4 regions of the Vibrio glycogenivorans genome follow, and region 2 is predicted to be linked to each of the others. Evidence: predicted binding sites of a transcription regulator. Region 2 holds the regulator's gene; each other region holds the start of a gene.
The links. Region 2 encodes CRP, which controls carbon source genes, mostly activating them, when cyclic AMP is high. Its sites were predicted from a motif close to TGTGANNNNNNTCACA; they were not measured.
Positions count from the first base shown of each region.

Region 1: ACSTTG_RS21955 (glycogen/starch/alpha-glucan phosphorylase) is a predicted target of CRP. The motif match lies at 1,318-1,333, and genes of this name have one in related genera.
Region 3: rppH (RNA pyrophosphohydrolase) is a predicted target of CRP. The motif match lies at 2,005-2,020, and genes of this name have one in related genera.
Region 4: mlc (sugar metabolism global transcriptional regulator Mlc) is a predicted target of CRP. The motif match lies at 1,526-1,541, and genes of this name have one in related genera.

Region 1 is NZ_JBPVIS010000018.1:11,513-15,705, reverse strand. Features, by position in the region: gene malT (HTH-type transcriptional regulator MalT) at 1-939, opposite strand, end outside; gene ACSTTG_RS21955 (glycogen/starch/alpha-glucan phosphorylase) at 1,514-3,967, shown strand; gene malQ (4-alpha-glucanotransferase) at 4,087-4,193, shown strand, end outside.
Region 2 is NZ_JBPVIS010000010.1:95,075-99,267, forward strand. Features, by position in the region: gene astD (succinylglutamate-semialdehyde dehydrogenase) at 1-1,358, shown strand, start outside; gene ACSTTG_RS18495 (DUF1338 domain-containing protein) at 1,407-2,210, shown strand; gene crp (cAMP-activated global transcriptional regulator CRP) at 2,295-2,927, opposite strand; gene ACSTTG_RS18505 (phosphoribulokinase) at 3,164-4,033, opposite strand; gene ACSTTG_RS18510 (YheU family protein) at 4,113-4,193, opposite strand, start outside.
Region 3 is NZ_JBPVIS010000001.1:760,251-764,443, reverse strand. Features, by position in the region: gene ACSTTG_RS03425 (NADP(H)-dependent aldo-keto reductase) at 1-178, opposite strand, end outside; gene ACSTTG_RS03420 (DUF6482 family protein) at 506-817, shown strand; gene mutH (DNA mismatch repair endonuclease MutH) at 829-1,494, opposite strand; gene rppH (RNA pyrophosphohydrolase) at 2,173-2,691, shown strand; gene ptsP (phosphoenolpyruvate--protein phosphotransferase) at 2,694-4,193, shown strand, end outside.
Region 4 is NZ_JBPVIS010000001.1:297,748-301,940, reverse strand. Features, by position in the region: gene ACSTTG_RS01310 (porin family protein) at 1-42, opposite strand, end outside; gene cydH (cytochrome bd-I oxidase subunit CydH) at 190-282, shown strand; gene ACSTTG_RS01300 (patatin-like phospholipase family protein) at 292-1,440, shown strand; gene mlc (sugar metabolism global transcriptional regulator Mlc) at 1,616-2,833, shown strand; gene ACSTTG_RS01290 (chemotaxis protein CheV) at 2,966-3,976, shown strand.

The sequences.
Region 1 (4,193 bases), on a different contig from region 2:
ACCCTCAAGTGGGTAAACAAATAGGCCATAGCGGTTAAGCGACTCAAGCATACTCAGCGCATCCTCGCGCTTGGTCAGCGTGCAGACCAAGGTATCGTTGAAGTGATCCAGGACAGAACACTCAAGCAAGAACTGACGCGTCTCTTGATCAAGCAGGTCAAACACCTCTTCAATCAAGTAATCCCATAGGTGGGCGTGATTAAATTGCGAGACCGACTCAGCGGTTTGGGCCAGCGTGCGCTGCTGATGCTGGGCTTGAAGGGCAATCAACTGCAATGCAGATGGCCAACCTTCAACATAAGTACACAGATTGGTGGCGGTCATATCATCGATACCGTCATCCACACGTTGATTAAAGAAACGCGTTGTCTCTTCGGTATCAAACGCTAGCAGCTCATTGCCAATCTCAATCATTAGGTCACGCACACGCAGGTTAGCGGTGCCAAGTGGCGGCGCAGCGCGGCTGGTCACCACTAGGGTGAGGTTATCCGGCATGTGTTTGAGGAAAAAGCGCATCGATTCATGGATCTCATCGTCATTGATCAGATGATAATCGTCGATAACCACATAGCACTCCTCGCCAAAGTTACTCAACTCAGTGAAGACCTCACCAAATAGCGAGTGTAGCGAGGAGAACTGGCGCTTTTCCGCCAGCTTTTGTGCGTTTGGACAGCAGTTATGGGTGGCCTTGTTCAGCGCTTGAAGAAAATAGTTGATGAATCGAAACGGGTCGTTGTCGCTCTCATCGACGCTATACCAGCCGACATTATGCTTATCGGCGAGCCATTGTGCCGCCATCGTGGTTTTGCCATACCCGGCAGGAGAACGAAACAGGACGAGTTTGTAGCAGTTCGCACCTTGCAGTAAGTCGAGAACTCTTGGGCGGGCAATCGCATTGTGCAGGCGGCCCGGACGAGTTAGTTTTGATGGAATCCACATCGTGTTCTTACCCTAAGTATTTGCGCATCGTTTTGTCGATGTCTCTATTTTTTTGTTTTTAATCAATCACTTTTCTTTTTGCGAAAAATGTGATTAGACCAGCGTAATGACATGGTACTTAATTACGGTTAAGCGGCATATTGATCTAGCCCGCGTTTTTGCATCAATCCCTCTTATAACGCTATCTACGCCCCAAAATTGAGCTATTGGTCACAGATTGTGCAGTATTGATCTCTATATTTGAAATTGGTTGCACTGCTTTGATAGTTCAATAAGCCAGCAATAGGAATGTTTGTGATCAAGGTTGGAATTTTAGCCTTCACCACTTTGTCGCCGATTTTTCTGTTGTGAAAACAAATTGATGATTAATTGAACACCAGTGTGATCAGTCTCAACACAAAATTGGCAAAAAGTGGCCCTAGTGCGATTCGGATCACTTTATTGACAGAGTAATAGGCTCTACGCCCTGTATTCTCCTCCTATCCTCCGCCTCTAACGGGAGGATGTTTTGCTCAAGGGGAGAATGCACGATATGCGGTAGATGGATTAAAACCAAATAAGTGAGATTTCTGTAATGAAACCTACTCAACAACAAAACTTCGATAAAGCTGCATTTCAAGCTGACGTTAAAAAACACCTTTCAGCAACTTACGCAACGACAGTAGAAACTGCTTCGCCACGTGCATGGTACCTAGCAATGGGTCGTGCGCTAGCTGAGCTAACTACTTTTGACTTGCTACAAACTGAGCAAGATCCAAAGATCAAGAACGCAAAAAGCGTGAACTACCTATCTCTAGAGTTCCTGATTGGTCGTTTGACAGGTAACAACCTGATCAGCATGGGTCTTTACGAAGAAATCACGGAAGCCATGGAAGAGCTAGGTCAAAACCTAACTGACCTTCTAGAAGAAGAGCGTGACCCATCACTGGGTAACGGTGGTCTAGGTCGTCTAGCGGCTTGTTTCATGGATTCTTGTGCAGCGCAAGAGTACCCAACAGTGGGTTACGGTCTGCACTACGAGTACGGTCTATTCAAACAGTCATTCGAAGACGGTCGTCAACAAGAAGCGCCTGATGCATGGCGTTGTGTTGAGGGCTACCCTTGGGAAGTCGCTCGTCCAGAGCTGGCGCAAGAGATCGGTTTCTTTGGCCGCGTTGAGGTTGTCAACCAAGATGGCAAAGAAGTACGTAAATGGGTACCGGGCATGACCGTAAAAGCGATGCCATGGGATCTACCAATTGTCGGTTACGAGTCAGACACAGTTTACCCACTGCGTCTTTGGGAATGTCAGGCGATTGCCCCATTCTCACTAGAGAGCTTTAACAACGGTGACTACTTCGAAGCGCAGCACGCGCTGATCGATGCGGGTAACATCACTAAAGTTCTTTACCCGAACGACAACCACGAGAAAGGTAAAACACTGCGTCTAATGCAGCAGTACTTCCACTCTGCGGCATCGGTACGCGATATCCTACGTCGTCACGAAGCAGCGGGTTTCACGCTACAAGACCTGCCTAAGCAAGAGACTATCCAGCTTAACGATACGCACCCAACGATTGCTATCCCAGAGCTTATGCGCATCCTTATCGATGAGAAAGGCCTATGCTGGGAAGAGGCGTGGGAAATCAGCTCGAACACGTTCGCTTACACCAACCACACTCTACTGCCAGAAGCACTAGAGACTTGGTCTGAGTCACTGATCCAGCGTCTACTTCCTCGTCACATGGAGATCATTTACGAGATCAACCACCGCTTCCTAAAAGAAGTTCGTGCAATGTGGCCTGGCGATGTTGAGAAGCAGCAGAAGCTATCGATCATCCAAGAAGGTTTCCACCGCATGGTGCGCATGGCGAACCTATGTGTGATCGGCTCTTACGCAGTCAACGGCGTAGCAGCACTGCACTCAGAATTGGTTAAGAAAGACCTATTCCCAGAGTTCCACGCGATGTACCCAACGCGTCTACACAACGTGACAAACGGTGTCACGCCACGTCGTTGGTTGAAGTTCTGTAACCCAGGTCTGTCTGCACTTATCTCAGAGAAAATTGGTACTGAGTGGCCTGCAAAACTTGAGCAGCTAGAGGCGATTGCTGAGTTTGCAGAAGACGCTAAGTTCCAGAAAGAGTACATGGCCGTGAAGAAGCAAAACAAACAGCGTCTGGCTGATTGGGTTGCTGACAACATGGGCATCGAGCTAGACACTAACGCTATCTTTGACGTGCAAATCAAGCGTCTACACGAGTACAAGCGTCAGCACCTAGACCTTATCCACGTACTGTCTCTGTACCACCGTCTACTGAACGACCCAACGTTCGACATGGTCCCTCGCGTTGTGTTCTTCGCAGCGAAAGCAGCACCAGGTTACCACCTAGCGAAAGAGATCATCTTCGCTATCAACAAGGTTGCTGAGAAGGTGAACAACGACCCACGTCTAGGCGGCAAGCTGAAAGTAGTCTTCATTCCTGACTACCGCGTGAGCATGGCGGAGATCATCATCCCAGCAGCGGACGTGTCTCAGCAAATCTCAATGGCGGGTAAAGAAGCTTCAGGTACGGGTAACATGAAGATGGCACTTAACGGTGCACTGACTATCGGTACGATGGACGGCGCGAACGTTGAGATCCGTGAAGAAGTGGGTGATGAGAACATCTACATCTTCGGTCTAGACGTAGATGGCGTTAACCGCGTGAAAGCAGCCGGTTACAACCCATTTGATTACTACCACGCAGACCCACTACTGAAAGCGTCGCTAGACCTACTACTAGGCGATGAGTTCACTCCAGGTCAACCAGGTCTACTACGTGCCACGTACGACAGCCTGCTAGACGGTGGTGACCCATACCTATGTCTTGCTGACTTTGCTTCTTACGTGAAAGCGCACGAAGCGATGGACGCGCAGTACCGCGACCAAGCTGGTTGGGCGAAGAAAGCTATCTTGAACACGGCGCTAGTCGGTAAGTTCAGCTCAGACCGTTCAATCCGTGACTACGTGAACAACATTTGGAAACTAGAAGCGGTTAAGCGCTAATTTCTTAATGATATTGATAGCCAAGGCGGAAACGCCTTGGCTCTATAACTTGCAACAATTTTCGACCAACCTTGGTCAAACCCTACAGGAAGAAGGTCTGCAGTCCTTCGGAGAGAGCGATGAAAGAACAAAGTGTATTAAAACAAGTCGCTGAAATGGCGCGTTTAGCCGATAGCTACGTCAGTGCATGGGGCGATGAAGCCCAAGTGGAGGAGGAAACTCTACG
Region 2 (4,193 bases):
AAGTCGACTTGGCTGTGATAGCGGCACGACAAGCATTTTTTACGTGGAAAAAAACCACCCTGCCTGAGCGTGAAGCCATCTTGACGCGCTTTGCGGATCGGGTCCGCGCTGACAGTGAGCGCATCGCCAGTGTGATCGCTGAGGAAACTGGCAAACCGTTGTGGGAGACGCGCACTGAGGTCGCCGCCATGGTGGGCAAGGTGGCCATTTCTATTCAGGCCTACCAAGCGCGGACTGGGCAACATCAACGAGAAGCCAATGGCAGTCAAGTTGTGCTTCGTCACCGCCCGCATGGGGTCATGGCGGTATTTGGCCCTTATAACTTCCCTGCACACCTACCAAATGGGCACATCGTCCCTGCGCTTTTAGCGGGTAATACTGTGGTGTTTAAACCCTCGGAACTGACACCGAAAAGCGCTGAGGTCGTGATGCAACTGTGGCAGGAGGCAGGATTACCCGCCGGGGTGATTAACCTAGTGCAAGGGGGCAAAGGCATTGGGGTTGCTCTCGCGCAAGCACAAGGAATTGATGGCGTGCTGTTTACTGGCAGTGCGGATACGGGACACTTATTGCATCGCCAGTTTGCAGGTCAGCCGGAGAAAATGTTGGCACTTGAGATGGGGGGAAATAATCCGTTGGTGGTTTCAAGTCAGTTTGGTGAGCTGTCATCGAGTGTGTACACGATACTGCAGTCGGCTTTTCTGAGTGCAGGACAGAGATGTACCTGTGCGCGTCGATTGATTGTGCCGTATGGCGACCGCGGCGATGAGTTGCTCGAGGCGGTTGTTAAGGCGACAAGCAAGCTGATTATAGGGTCACCGTTCGATGATCCGGCTCCGTTTTTGGGGCCACAAATTTCCTCGCAAGCCGCCGAGCGGATCCTTGAGCAGCACGATAAACTGATATCCATGGGGGGACAGTCACTGCTGCAGGCTAAGTCCTTGGGCTATGCATTTGTCTCTCCCGGTATTATCGATGTGACCGCGATTGGTGCGCTGCCCGATGAGGAGTACTTTGGGCCACTGCTACAGGTGATCCGCTACGATAATTTAGAGCGCGCTGTGGCGATCGCTAATCAGACTCGCTATGGCCTATCGGCGGGATTGATTTCAACCGATGATGGTGAGTGGGACTACTTTATTGACCACATCCGCGCTGGGATCGTGAATCGTAATCGCCCCCTCACTGGTGCCAGTGGTGACGCGCCGTTTGGCGGTCCCGGCGCATCGGGTAACTTACGCCCGAGTGCCTATTATGCCGCGGATTACTGCGCTTACCCGATGGCCTCGATGGAGGGCGATGAGCCAGTGCTGCCTGCAACGCTCAGTCCAGGTATTTATCTTGATGATTTAGGCTAAGAGCTTGGTGCGGCGCATTCTTATTTGATATCGGTGATAGGAGGTTATATGCATCCTGAAAATCGTGTTACCGCACTGTTTGAGTGGCTATGGCGCGACTACACGGCTCGCCTGTGCCCCTCAGCGGCTCGTATTCATCAGTTGCTTGAAGAAGACGCACCACTTATTAACGACCATATAGCACTGAGAACGTTTGATCTTGACCCGGTTAGTCTTGAGACGCTGGCCAGGCCGTTTTTGGCTCTGGGTTATGAGCCCGGCGGTGACTATCTGTTTAGCGCTAAGAAGCTGTTCGCCAAGCACTATGAGCACCCAGACCCAACTCTGCCTAAGGTGTTTATCAGTGAACTCAAGGTGCAAGAGTGCTCCGAGTCCCTGCAAGCGATTGTGGCCAAGTTAATCGCGCAGATCGAAGTGGATAAACTAAAGGGTGCAGAGTTCCTTTGTGCGGGGCGATTATGGTCGCTCAGTTACCGTGACTATCAGCAGTTGGCACAGGAAAGTGAATATGCGGCTTGGTTGGCGGCACACGGTTATGGCGCCAATCACTTTACGGTCAGTGTTAACCAGCTCAAGCGCTTTGGTGAGGTGAGTGAGGTCAATCAGCATCTAGTCGAAGCGGGATTTATCATCAACCAAGCTGGTGGTGAGGTGAAAGGCTCACCGGATGTGTTGCTTGAGCAGTCGTCAACCATGGCTGATAAAGTCGTGGTGGCGTTTGATGATGGAGAGTTCGAGATACCCGGAGGGTTTTACGAGTTTGCTAAGCGTTACCCAACCGTGAGTGGTGGGCTTTATTCCGGCTTTGTCGCCGCATCGGCAGATAAGATTTTTGAGAGTACCGATCAATAACTATGCCCTTGCTGGGGGATTGGCAAGGGCATAAAAAACACCAAGCCGAGGTGGCTTGGTGTTAAAGGTTTTACAGCGGTTAGCTTAGCGCGTACCGTAAACCACGATAGTCTTACCGTGGGCAGAAATCAGGTTCTGCTCTTCTAGCATCTTCAGGATGCGACCTACCGTCTCACGAGAACAGCCAACAATCTGACCAATCTCTTGACGAGTGATCTTGATCTGCATGCCGTCTGGGTGAGTCATTGCATCAGGTTGTTTCGCTAGGTTAAGTAGCGTCTGTGCAATGCGGCCAGTTACGTCAAGGAAGGCCAGATCACCTACTTTTTGGCTTGTCACCTGAAGGCGGCTTGCCATCTGCGCAGAAAGGCGCATTAGGATATCTGGGTTGACTTGAATTAGCTGGCGGAATTTCTTAAACGAGATCTCCGCAACTTCACATGGTGATTTAGCACGTACCCAAGCAGTACGCTCTTGATCTTCTTCGAAGAGACCAAGTTCACCGATGAAATCACCTTGGTTAAGGTAAGAAAGGATCATCTCCTTACCTTCTTCATCTTTGATAAGTACCGCTACAGAGCCTTTTACGATGTAGTACAAAGTTTCTGCTTTTTCACCAGCGTGAATCAGCGTGCTCTTTGATGGGTACTTATGAATATGACAGTGTGACAAGAACCATTCTAACGTTGGGTCGGTTTGAGGTTTACCTAGAACCATAAATATATCTTCCTCTGCAGGGTATGCTTGCTGCTATCCATATTGCGCTAAGCCTTGACTAGGATAGTAGCATAAGTGCTCACGACACATGCTGCAAGCTATCTTGTAATTCATACGAGATAGTACCGTTTTTCGGCGACGATTTCTTGATTTTGATGGGGTAAGTTGACCGAAATTTACCCATATTTTGTGCACCTGATCACGTACTGAGAAGTCAGTATGGTGAATGGCCACAGTTATCCTATTTTCCCAGTTTCGATCAGTTGCTGCAGGATAGGGCGCACGATCAATTCCATCGCAAAACTCATCTTACCTCCCGGCACGACGAGGGTGTTGTGCCGCGACATAAATGAGCCATCAATCATCGCCAATAAATAAGGGAAGTCGACATTCTTGAATCCGCGCAGACGGATGACGACAAAGCTCTCATCAAGGCTCGGGATGCCCTTAGCGTTAAGTGGGTTTGAGGTATCGACCGTGGGTACACGCTGGAAGTTAATATGAGTGCGTGAAAACTGCGGCGTGATGTAGTTGAGGTAATCGTCCATCGAGCGCACGATAGAGTCCGTCACCGCCTCTCGCGAGTGGCCACGGTCACGGGTGTCACGGACAAACTTCTGGATCCACTCAAGGTTGACGATCGGTACCATGCCAATCAAAAAGTCGACGTGCTTGGAGACGTTGACCTCACCATCGACCACACCGCCGTGCAACCCCTCATAGAAGAGTACATCGGTGTCATCGGCGAGCTGCTGCCAAGGGGTAAACGTGCCTGGCATCTGGTTGTAAGGTACCGCCTCATCAAAGGTATGTAGGTAGCGCCTAACCTCACCTTGTCCCTCCTCGCCATAACGACGAAAAAACTGCTCCAAAGCCGGAAAGTCGTTGGCTTGTGGGCCAAAGTAGCTGATGTGTTTGCCTTGTTCGCGCGCTTTGCGGATTTCAACATCCATCTCTGGGCGGGTAAAGCGGTGAAAGCTGTCGCCTTCGACCCATGCAGGCTTAACGTCCATCATGTTGAACATCTTGCGAAAGGCTTCTGACGTGGTGGTCGTCCCGGCGCCCGAGGAGCCGGTCACCGCGATAATCGGATGCTTAGCTGACATGACATTCCCTGTCTTAAGTAGTTATATCTTTTGAGAAACTAACCTTAGCGTACCCATGGTTAAATGGCGAGAAGCGGGATTAGAATTTTCGAACTTGGATATCGACGGTGTTATGTAGCTCTGAAAACACGATCACCGCTTGGCCGTTACGGAGCTGATC
Region 3 (4,193 bases), on a different contig from region 2:
TGGGCTGAGGCGGAACCGGGTACATTTCTGCGGTATCGATAAAGTTGACCCCGCGCTCAAGCGCATAATCAAGCTGCGAGTGTGCCTCGGCAAGCGTATTTTGCTCACCAAAGGTCATAGTACCAAGACAAATCTTACTCACCTCAAGCGATGAGTGGGGGAGCTGAGTATATTCCATTATAAAACCCTCCTATTTAGGTTCGAGGTACGAGGACGGGCAGAGCCCTACGAGGTACGAGGGGTCTTACGAACGTGATGGGGTTCTCGTACCCGAAACGAAGTGGAACCCGCTCCTCTAATTTGGGTGCGAGGTTCGAGGACGGGCGAAACCCTGCGAGGTGCGGGGAATCTTGTGCACATGATGAACTCCTCGTACCCCGGAACGAAGTGAAACTCGCACCTCGGAACGAAGTGAAACTTAGTCTCAACTATAAGCGAAGAAATTCGTTGAGAAAAGAATCACCTTCGATTCCCTTGACTACAATAAAAAAGATGGAGGTGTGCAATGCAAAAACGACAACTCGATAAGTGGTTGCATGGTTATCACAAAGCGACGTATCGCACTCCTAAGGTCTTTGTGATTGGCTGTGCAGACCTAGCCAAATACCAAATTGCGGTGGAATACAAACACAAACTTGAGCCTGTTACGATTGATGATGAACCTATCCGTTTTGACTCCTTGGAGTTGGTCAAAGAAGAGTTGACCCGTCTCGGTCTCGATAAGGCCTATCTGCGTCTTCATAATGCCTATGATGAGTGCGGATCGAGCTCACCAGTGGGTTACAGTGATATTGAACTATCACTGATGACTCACTAGGTTAGATGCGCTTATGAATAGTAATTGGTGAGGATCTGAGCGGTAAATTGGGTGCGCAAATAAAACCCGCGAGGGCGGGTGCGGATCACTTTACCGCTTGCACCATAGGCCTCAGTGAGTGCCCGACCGTTCGCGGCCTTAGGCCGAAGCTGCAAGACTTCGCCATGCTTAGCGGTGACTTGCTCAATCCGGCCCAGCACGATCATATCCATCAACTCCTCCCAATCTTGGCGCAGCTGCTGCTCTTCTTCAGAGCTGGGTGACCAAAGGAGCGGTGCCCCCACCTTGCGCTCAGCTAATGGGATCTCGCGCTCTCCCTCGACGGGCACCCAAAGCACGCGAGAAAGCTTATTCCGCACATGGCTGCTCTCCCAAGTCAGGCCGTGCACGCCGATAAGTGGTGCTACACAGACAAACGTTGTCTCGAGTGGTTTGCCCTGATAGCTGATGGGAATGCTTTTTAATTCAATGCCCAGTTGTTCAAAGTCTTGTTGTGGCTTGCTGCCAGCAGTCGCACCTAAGTGCCATTCTAGCAACTGACCCACCCATCCCTTATCGCGAGTGAGATCATCAGGCACTGTCATCTTGGCTTGCTGCGCAAGCTCAGCAAAAGTGACCCCGGCCATCATCCATGCGCGCTCGAGCAGCTCTTGTTCGGTTTTGGGTTCAGGTTTCATATTCTAATGGGTAAATCGTTAAATAGGTAAATAGTCAAATGGGTAACGGTGATGTTGAAGGGGACATTTTAACAGATCGCTTGGTAGGGGAAAGCAAGGATTGGACGATCTGTTTACACTCAAAAGGCTCACATTACGTCACTCTAACGGCGAATTGACCATGGTTTTACTTAACTTATCCACAGCCTGTGCTTGGCGAGTTAACTCATGTATGAATTAACAGGGGTTTAATCACGATTAACTGCTTGAAAAAATGAAAATATCCTCATTTTATATCACCCAGTGTGGATAAAAACGTGGTTGGGTGTTTTTTGTGCAAATTAAGTGAGTGATAGCACAATAGTCAATAAATACAGTGAGAAGGAAAAGTGATTAGCGTAAGGCTATGAAATATATGACTTTTAACTTGTGGTTTGGATTTGGGTGTTTACGCTTTGGTGCGGTTTTAAGCAGTTATTACATTCCATACGGTTATTTTACACATGGTTATTCACAGAAAAGGTGAATAAATGTGGGCTAGGTCGCATTCTTGTGTTGATAAGTATTGAGTGGGCTAAAATTTATCCATATCTGCCTATGGTCCGCATAAATTATGCATTTATCACATTTGTGGGTTTGCTAGTGTTGGGGATATGTGGAAAAATCACTGTCATTAAAAATTTATTTTGAGGTTGGCCAGTGATCGATGGCGATGGTTACCGCTTAAATGTGGGAATAGTGATTTGTAACAACCATGGTCAGGTATTCTGGGCTAAACGATTCGGACAACACTCATGGCAGTTCCCCCAAGGGGGAATTGATGAAGGCGAGAGCGCAGAGCAAGCCATGTACCGTGAGTTATACGAGGAAGTCGGCTTAACAAAGAAAGATGTGAAGATCGTTGCAACTAGTCGTCATTGGTTGAGATACAAGCTCCCCAAACGCCTGGTTCGATGGGATTCAAAGCCGGTCTGTATTGGCCAAAAACAGAAGTGGTTTTTGCTGAAGTTGGACTGTGATGAGTCACGGATCAATATGCAGCGAGGAAACATGCCTGAGTTTGATGGGTGGCGCTGGGTAAGCTATTGGTATCCAGTGAGACAAGTAGTATCTTTTAAACGTGATGTGTATCGACGCGCGATGAAGGAGTTTGCCTCAGCAGCCATGCCATTTCATGAGCGTAAGCAGAAGTCCAAGCGCAAGCACCGACGGGGATAAATATGCTCTCTCAGCTAAGGGACATAGTTGAACAAGTATCACGGGTTGATGATCTCCAGCAGGCATTATCAATCCTAGTAAAACAGACTTGCAGCGCGATGAGTACCGAGTGCTGCACGGTCTATCTGGCTAATGAGGAGATGGAACGCCTCGAATTGATGGCCACCCAAGGCCTGACCTTCAAGGGCGACAGTGTCCACATTCGTTTCTCTGAGGGCTTGGTGGGCATGGTTAAGCGCACCGCTGAGCCGATCAATGTCGCCGAGGCCTCCAAACACCCCAGCTATAAATTCTTCCCTGAGCTTGGTGAGCAAGTTTACCAAAGCTTCCTCGGTACCCCGATCATTCACCGTAAGAAGGTGCTTGGTGTATTGGTGGTGCAGCAAAAGCAGCCACGCTTATTTGATGAAGCGGAAGAGTCTTTTTTAGTTACCTTATCCGCCCAGCTCGCGGTATTGATCGCGCATGGTCAAACGCTTGGCCATTGGTTACCAACTCAGAATGCGCGCACACTCAAGGGTGTCCCTGCTTCGAGTGGCGTTGCAATTGGCGAGTTTTGGCTCGATAACACTCAGCCAAGCTTGGCTGAGATTGCACCGGCCTCTTCAGTGGATATCGACCAAGAGCATGAACGCCTCGCCCTCGCGATGGAAGCGGCTCAGGCCGATTTTCGTCGGATGAGAAAAAAGCTGGAGGGGGAGATCACGTCTGAGGCGAAAGGGATCTTCGACCTGTTTACTCACCTGCTCAATGACCCGATGCTAAAGCAGGATCTGAAAAAGCATATCCAGAATCACGACCGTGCGGAATGGGCGCTGCGCCAAGTGATAGACTCTTATTCAAGTCGCTTTGCCAAGATGTCCGATCCTTACCTGAAGGAGCGCGCTCAGGATTTTCGCGAGCTGGGGCAGCGATTGTTGTTTTTCCTCCACAACACTGAGCAGACGCATCAAAGTATTGATAATCCGATTATCTTGGTGGTGCAGGAGCTGACCGCGAGCCTGCTTGCCTCTGTGCCCAAAGACAAACTACTGGCCGTGGTTTCGATAGAGGGGGCGGCGAACTCTCACGCCGCGATCTTGTCGCGGGCGCTGGGTATACCCGCTGTGATGGGGCTTGAGTGTGATATCAGTCAGCTCAATGGTCTTACCGGCATCGTGGATGGCTACAGCGGTAAGCTGTTTATCTCGCCAAATCAACAGTTGTTGCACGAGTATCGTGGCCTGTTGCATGAAGAGCGAGAGCTGGCGTGTATGGTCAGCAGCCACAGCGACAAGCCAGCAGTTACCGAAGATGGGCTCGGGGTGAATATCATGCTCAATTCCGGGCTCAGCGCCGACAGCAGCATCGCGGTGAATCAAGGGGTTGATGGTGTTGGCTTGTATCGTACCGAGATCTCGTTTTTGCTTCAGCACCGCTTCCCGTCTGAAGAGGAGCAGGAGGGGCAGTACCGGGCCGTGCTCGCTGCGTATCCAAACAAGAATGTTGTAATGCGCACACTG
Region 4 (4,193 bases), on a different contig from region 2:
AAGAGGAGCGAATAAGTAGGGCTTCGCGGTGTTATTACTCATAGTGCATGCTTCCCTGTAATTAAAGAGGCTATATCTTATTTGTGAACATAACATCAGAACTGTTAATAACTTACACTGTATTATTGAACAATAAATGTTCTGCCATATATATTTAGTATGCATGTAATTTACTTAAGGGGAACAAAAATGATGGATCAAGATCTTAGAGCTGCGATCGCGATCGTTGCTGTTATCTTTACGGTATTGATTGGTTTTGGCGTGGTTGCGATCGCCAATTAAGGTTTAACCATGGGGGCCAATTTCGGCACAGTCTCCAATCTCAGTAGTGAGCTGAGTCAGGGGCGGTTTGGGCGCTACAGTCTTGGCAAGACAGCACTGATTGCCCAGGGCGGTGGTCAGAGAGGCATTTTTACCGCTGGCGTACTTGATGCCTTTCTGATGAGTGATTTCGACCCGTTTGATGAGTTTTATGGCACCTCAGCAGGGGCTGTCAACCTTTGTGCCTTTCTTAGCAGGCAGCACACCTTAGGTCGGAGGTTTTTACTCGATGTGACCACTCACGACGAGTTTTTCAGTCTCCTAGGCTTTCTCAAGCAAAATCGTTATCTGAACCTAGAGTGGGGATTTGAGCGATTAAAGCATTTTCCCCTTAAGCTAGACCTTGATCTTGCCCGCCAGGTACTGGGTGAGCGAAAGGCGTTTGCCGCTGTGACCTGTGCTAACACCCTCAAAGATCGCTACTTAAACATGCTTGGCGGTAATTGGTTTGAGGTCTTGCTTGCTACCTGCGCTATTCCGTATTTGTATAAAACGTCAGTTAGTGTACAGGGGCACGAGTTCTATGATGGTGGCGTGTCGGCAGCAATCCCTGTCCAACAAGCTTGGCGAAATAATGCCAGAATGATTGTGGTGATCCGCACCGAATCACAAGAGTTCGAGCTGGCAGAGAAACTTCACGCCCCTCAAGCCTTTCTTAAGCAATCGCCAACCGATGGTCATTGGGAGCAACAGGTGGAGCGATGGAAGCAAGCCTGGAGTGGTTTTGTTAACGATAAAGTGGGCCAAATCAAGCAGGTTCGCCGGGCGACGGACAGGCGTGCTCAGCTCAACGGTGGTCGTTGGCTATTCGGTGCCCAGGACCTTTATCGACTTAGCCATCTATTGGGCAATCGTTTTGACAGCGGTTTTGCCGACATGCTTTTGGTTCACTATCAAACTTATTCCCTGACCCAACAGTTCTTAAATAACCCCCCAGATGATTGTTTTGTTGCTCAAATTAAGCCTGCTGAGCCTCTGCGCTCGAGCGCCCTGATGAGCGATAAAGAGGACCTAATTTACGACTATCAACTGGGGTTAGACGCTGGTTATCGCTTTGTGGACATCTTTATGCGTTCAAATAAACTAGCCAGTGGGTCGGATAATTTTGCTTTAAAATGATTGGTTTGATCGTTGTTTGGTGACTAAGTTGCCGCGAACCTCCCAACCTGAATGTTGATTGCCCGCGCAAACATTACACACTGTTTGTGACTTTTATCACGCATGAGTGCTAAACTACTTCACAATTACTTCGCAAAGTAAAAAAATTGCTAGGTTATTGATTTAGGAGTTCACTATGTACACGGCTCATCCTGGGCACATTGACCACATAAAACAGATAAACGCTGGCCGTGTGTATAAGCTGATCGACCAAAGGGGGCCGATATCGCGTATCGACCTGTCCAAACAGAGTGAGCTTGCGCCAGCGAGTATCACCAAAATCACCCGCGAATTGATCGCGGCTCATCTGATCCATGAGACCACGGTACAAGAGGCGACCAGCCGTGGCCGTCCGGCGGTAGGACTGCAAGTCAATAACGAGGGTTGGCAGTTTTTATCGATGCGTCTTGGGCGAGGCTATCTGACCATCGCCCTGCATGAACTCGGTGGTGAGGTCTTAATCGATACCAAAATCGATATTCACGAGATTGACCAAGACGATGTTCTTGCTCGTCTGCTCCACGAGATAGATGAATTCTTTCAGACCTACGCAGAGCAACTCGATCGAGTCACTAGTATTGCGATCACTTTACCAGGCTCGGTTAATTCAGAGCAGGGCGTGGTACTGGATATGCCACACTACAACGTCAAAAATCTCGCGCTTGGCCCTGAGATCTACAAGGTGACGGGTCTGCCGGTGTTTATCGCCAATGACACACGCGCCTGGGCACTTGCCGAGAAGCTCTACGGTCACTCGCAAGACAATGATAACTCGGTGCTGATCTCTATCCACCATGGTTTAGGGGCCGGGATTATTGTCGATGGCCGAGTGTTGCAAGGGCGCCACGGAAACATTGGTGAACTGGGGCATATTCAGATCGATCCTGAGGGTAAGCGCTGTCATTGTGGCAATCGAGGCTGCCTTGAGACGGTCGCGAGCTCCCAAGCCATCCGGGAACAGGCGACAGAGCGAATCGCCGCGGGTGAGGCCTCTATCCTTGCACTTGAGGAGGAGATTTCGGTTGAGAGCATCTGCGCTGCCGCTGAACAGGGCGATAAACTGGCGATCGATGTGGTCGAGCAACTAGGCCAGCATCTGGGCGCCGCCGTTGCCATTGTGATCAATCTGTTTAATCCCGAAAAAATACTGATTGGCGGTGCCATCAATCAGGCAAAGGATATTCTCTATCCAGCGATACAAAAATGTATCGAGAGCCAAACGCTACCCGCGTATCACCGAGAGCTCGAGGTGGTGGAGTCACGATTCTACAAGCAAGCCACCATGCCAGGAGCGGCGCTGATCAAACAAGCACTTTATGATGGCCTGTTGCTGATGACCGTGGTTGAGGGCTAGTAACATCAAACTCATGCTCACAACGCGTCACAGCGCACTGTGTTGCAATCGGTGACTTAACACCCTTCTCTTGTTCATGTTAGATTGTCATCAGTAAATGGATGTAACCTAACAAGATTTTAAGAGAGACTTATGTCTGGAGTTCTTAATACCGTTGATCAGCGCACCAATTTGGTGGGTGAGAATCGTCTTGAGCTATTGCTCTTTCAACTCAATAGTCGCCAGTTCTTTGCGATTAATGTCTTCAAAGTCAAAGAGGTCTTGAAAGTTCCTCTGCTGACTCAACTTCCTGGCTCGCACCATAATATTAGAGGGGTGGCCTCGCTGCGTGGTGAGTCGGTGCCCGTGATTGATTTGCGAGCCGCCATTGGTTTCCCGTCGTCTATAGACTCTGGTTGTGATGAGCAAAACCTGATCATTACTGAGTACAATCGCTCAGTACAGGGTTTTCTGGTTGGCAAGGTGCGCAATATCGTCAATACGGCCTGGAGCCAAATTCAGCCGCCACCGAAAACCACTGGCCGAAATAACTACCTGACAGCCATTACTCAAGTCGAAGACAATGGCACAAACCAAATTGTCGAGATCATTGATGTTGAAAAAGTCCTCGCAGAGATAGTGGAGTACGATGCAACCATCTCAGCAGAGGTGTTGGATTTAAGCCTGACTGAGGCAATGCAAGGCCAAAAAGTATTGGTGGTGGATGATTCGGCGACCGCGCGCTCACAGGTCAAAGCGACACTATCTCAACTCGGCATCGAGATCATTGAGTGCTGTGATGGTGCACAGGCTCTAAGGCTTTTGACGCAGTGGTGTGACCAAGGCCGAGACCCGAGCCGCGAGTTACTGATGATGATAACGGACGCGGAGATGCCTGAAATGGATGGCTACAAGCTTACCCATGAAATCCGCAGTGACAAACGCATGAAGGATTTGTTTATCACCCTAAACACATCATTGAGCGGCAGCTTTAATGAGGCCATGGTGCGCAAAGTTGGTTGTAATCTATTTATCTCAAAATTCCAACCGGATCTCTTGGTTGATGCTGCGCAGCAGCGACTTCGCGATGTTTTGAAATCAGAGGCGAGAATCGAGAGGCGAGAAGCGAGTGGAGATCGTGGGGGTTACACGGGTTCTCTGTGATTATCTAGGCTGACTTAAAGCTAACAACGACTAAAGGCACCAGTACATGGTGCCTTTTTATATTGACCCAAAAATATTTCACTTCAGCACTAGTGAGGGAGTTGTTTTATCAGCGCAGCATTGACAATCTCGCCTCTCGAAGGGGGTGCTATACTTTTAATGCTGGAGTTACTCCAGCGCGTGTTTCGGTTCACTTTTTATAAGGTTTCCACTAGAT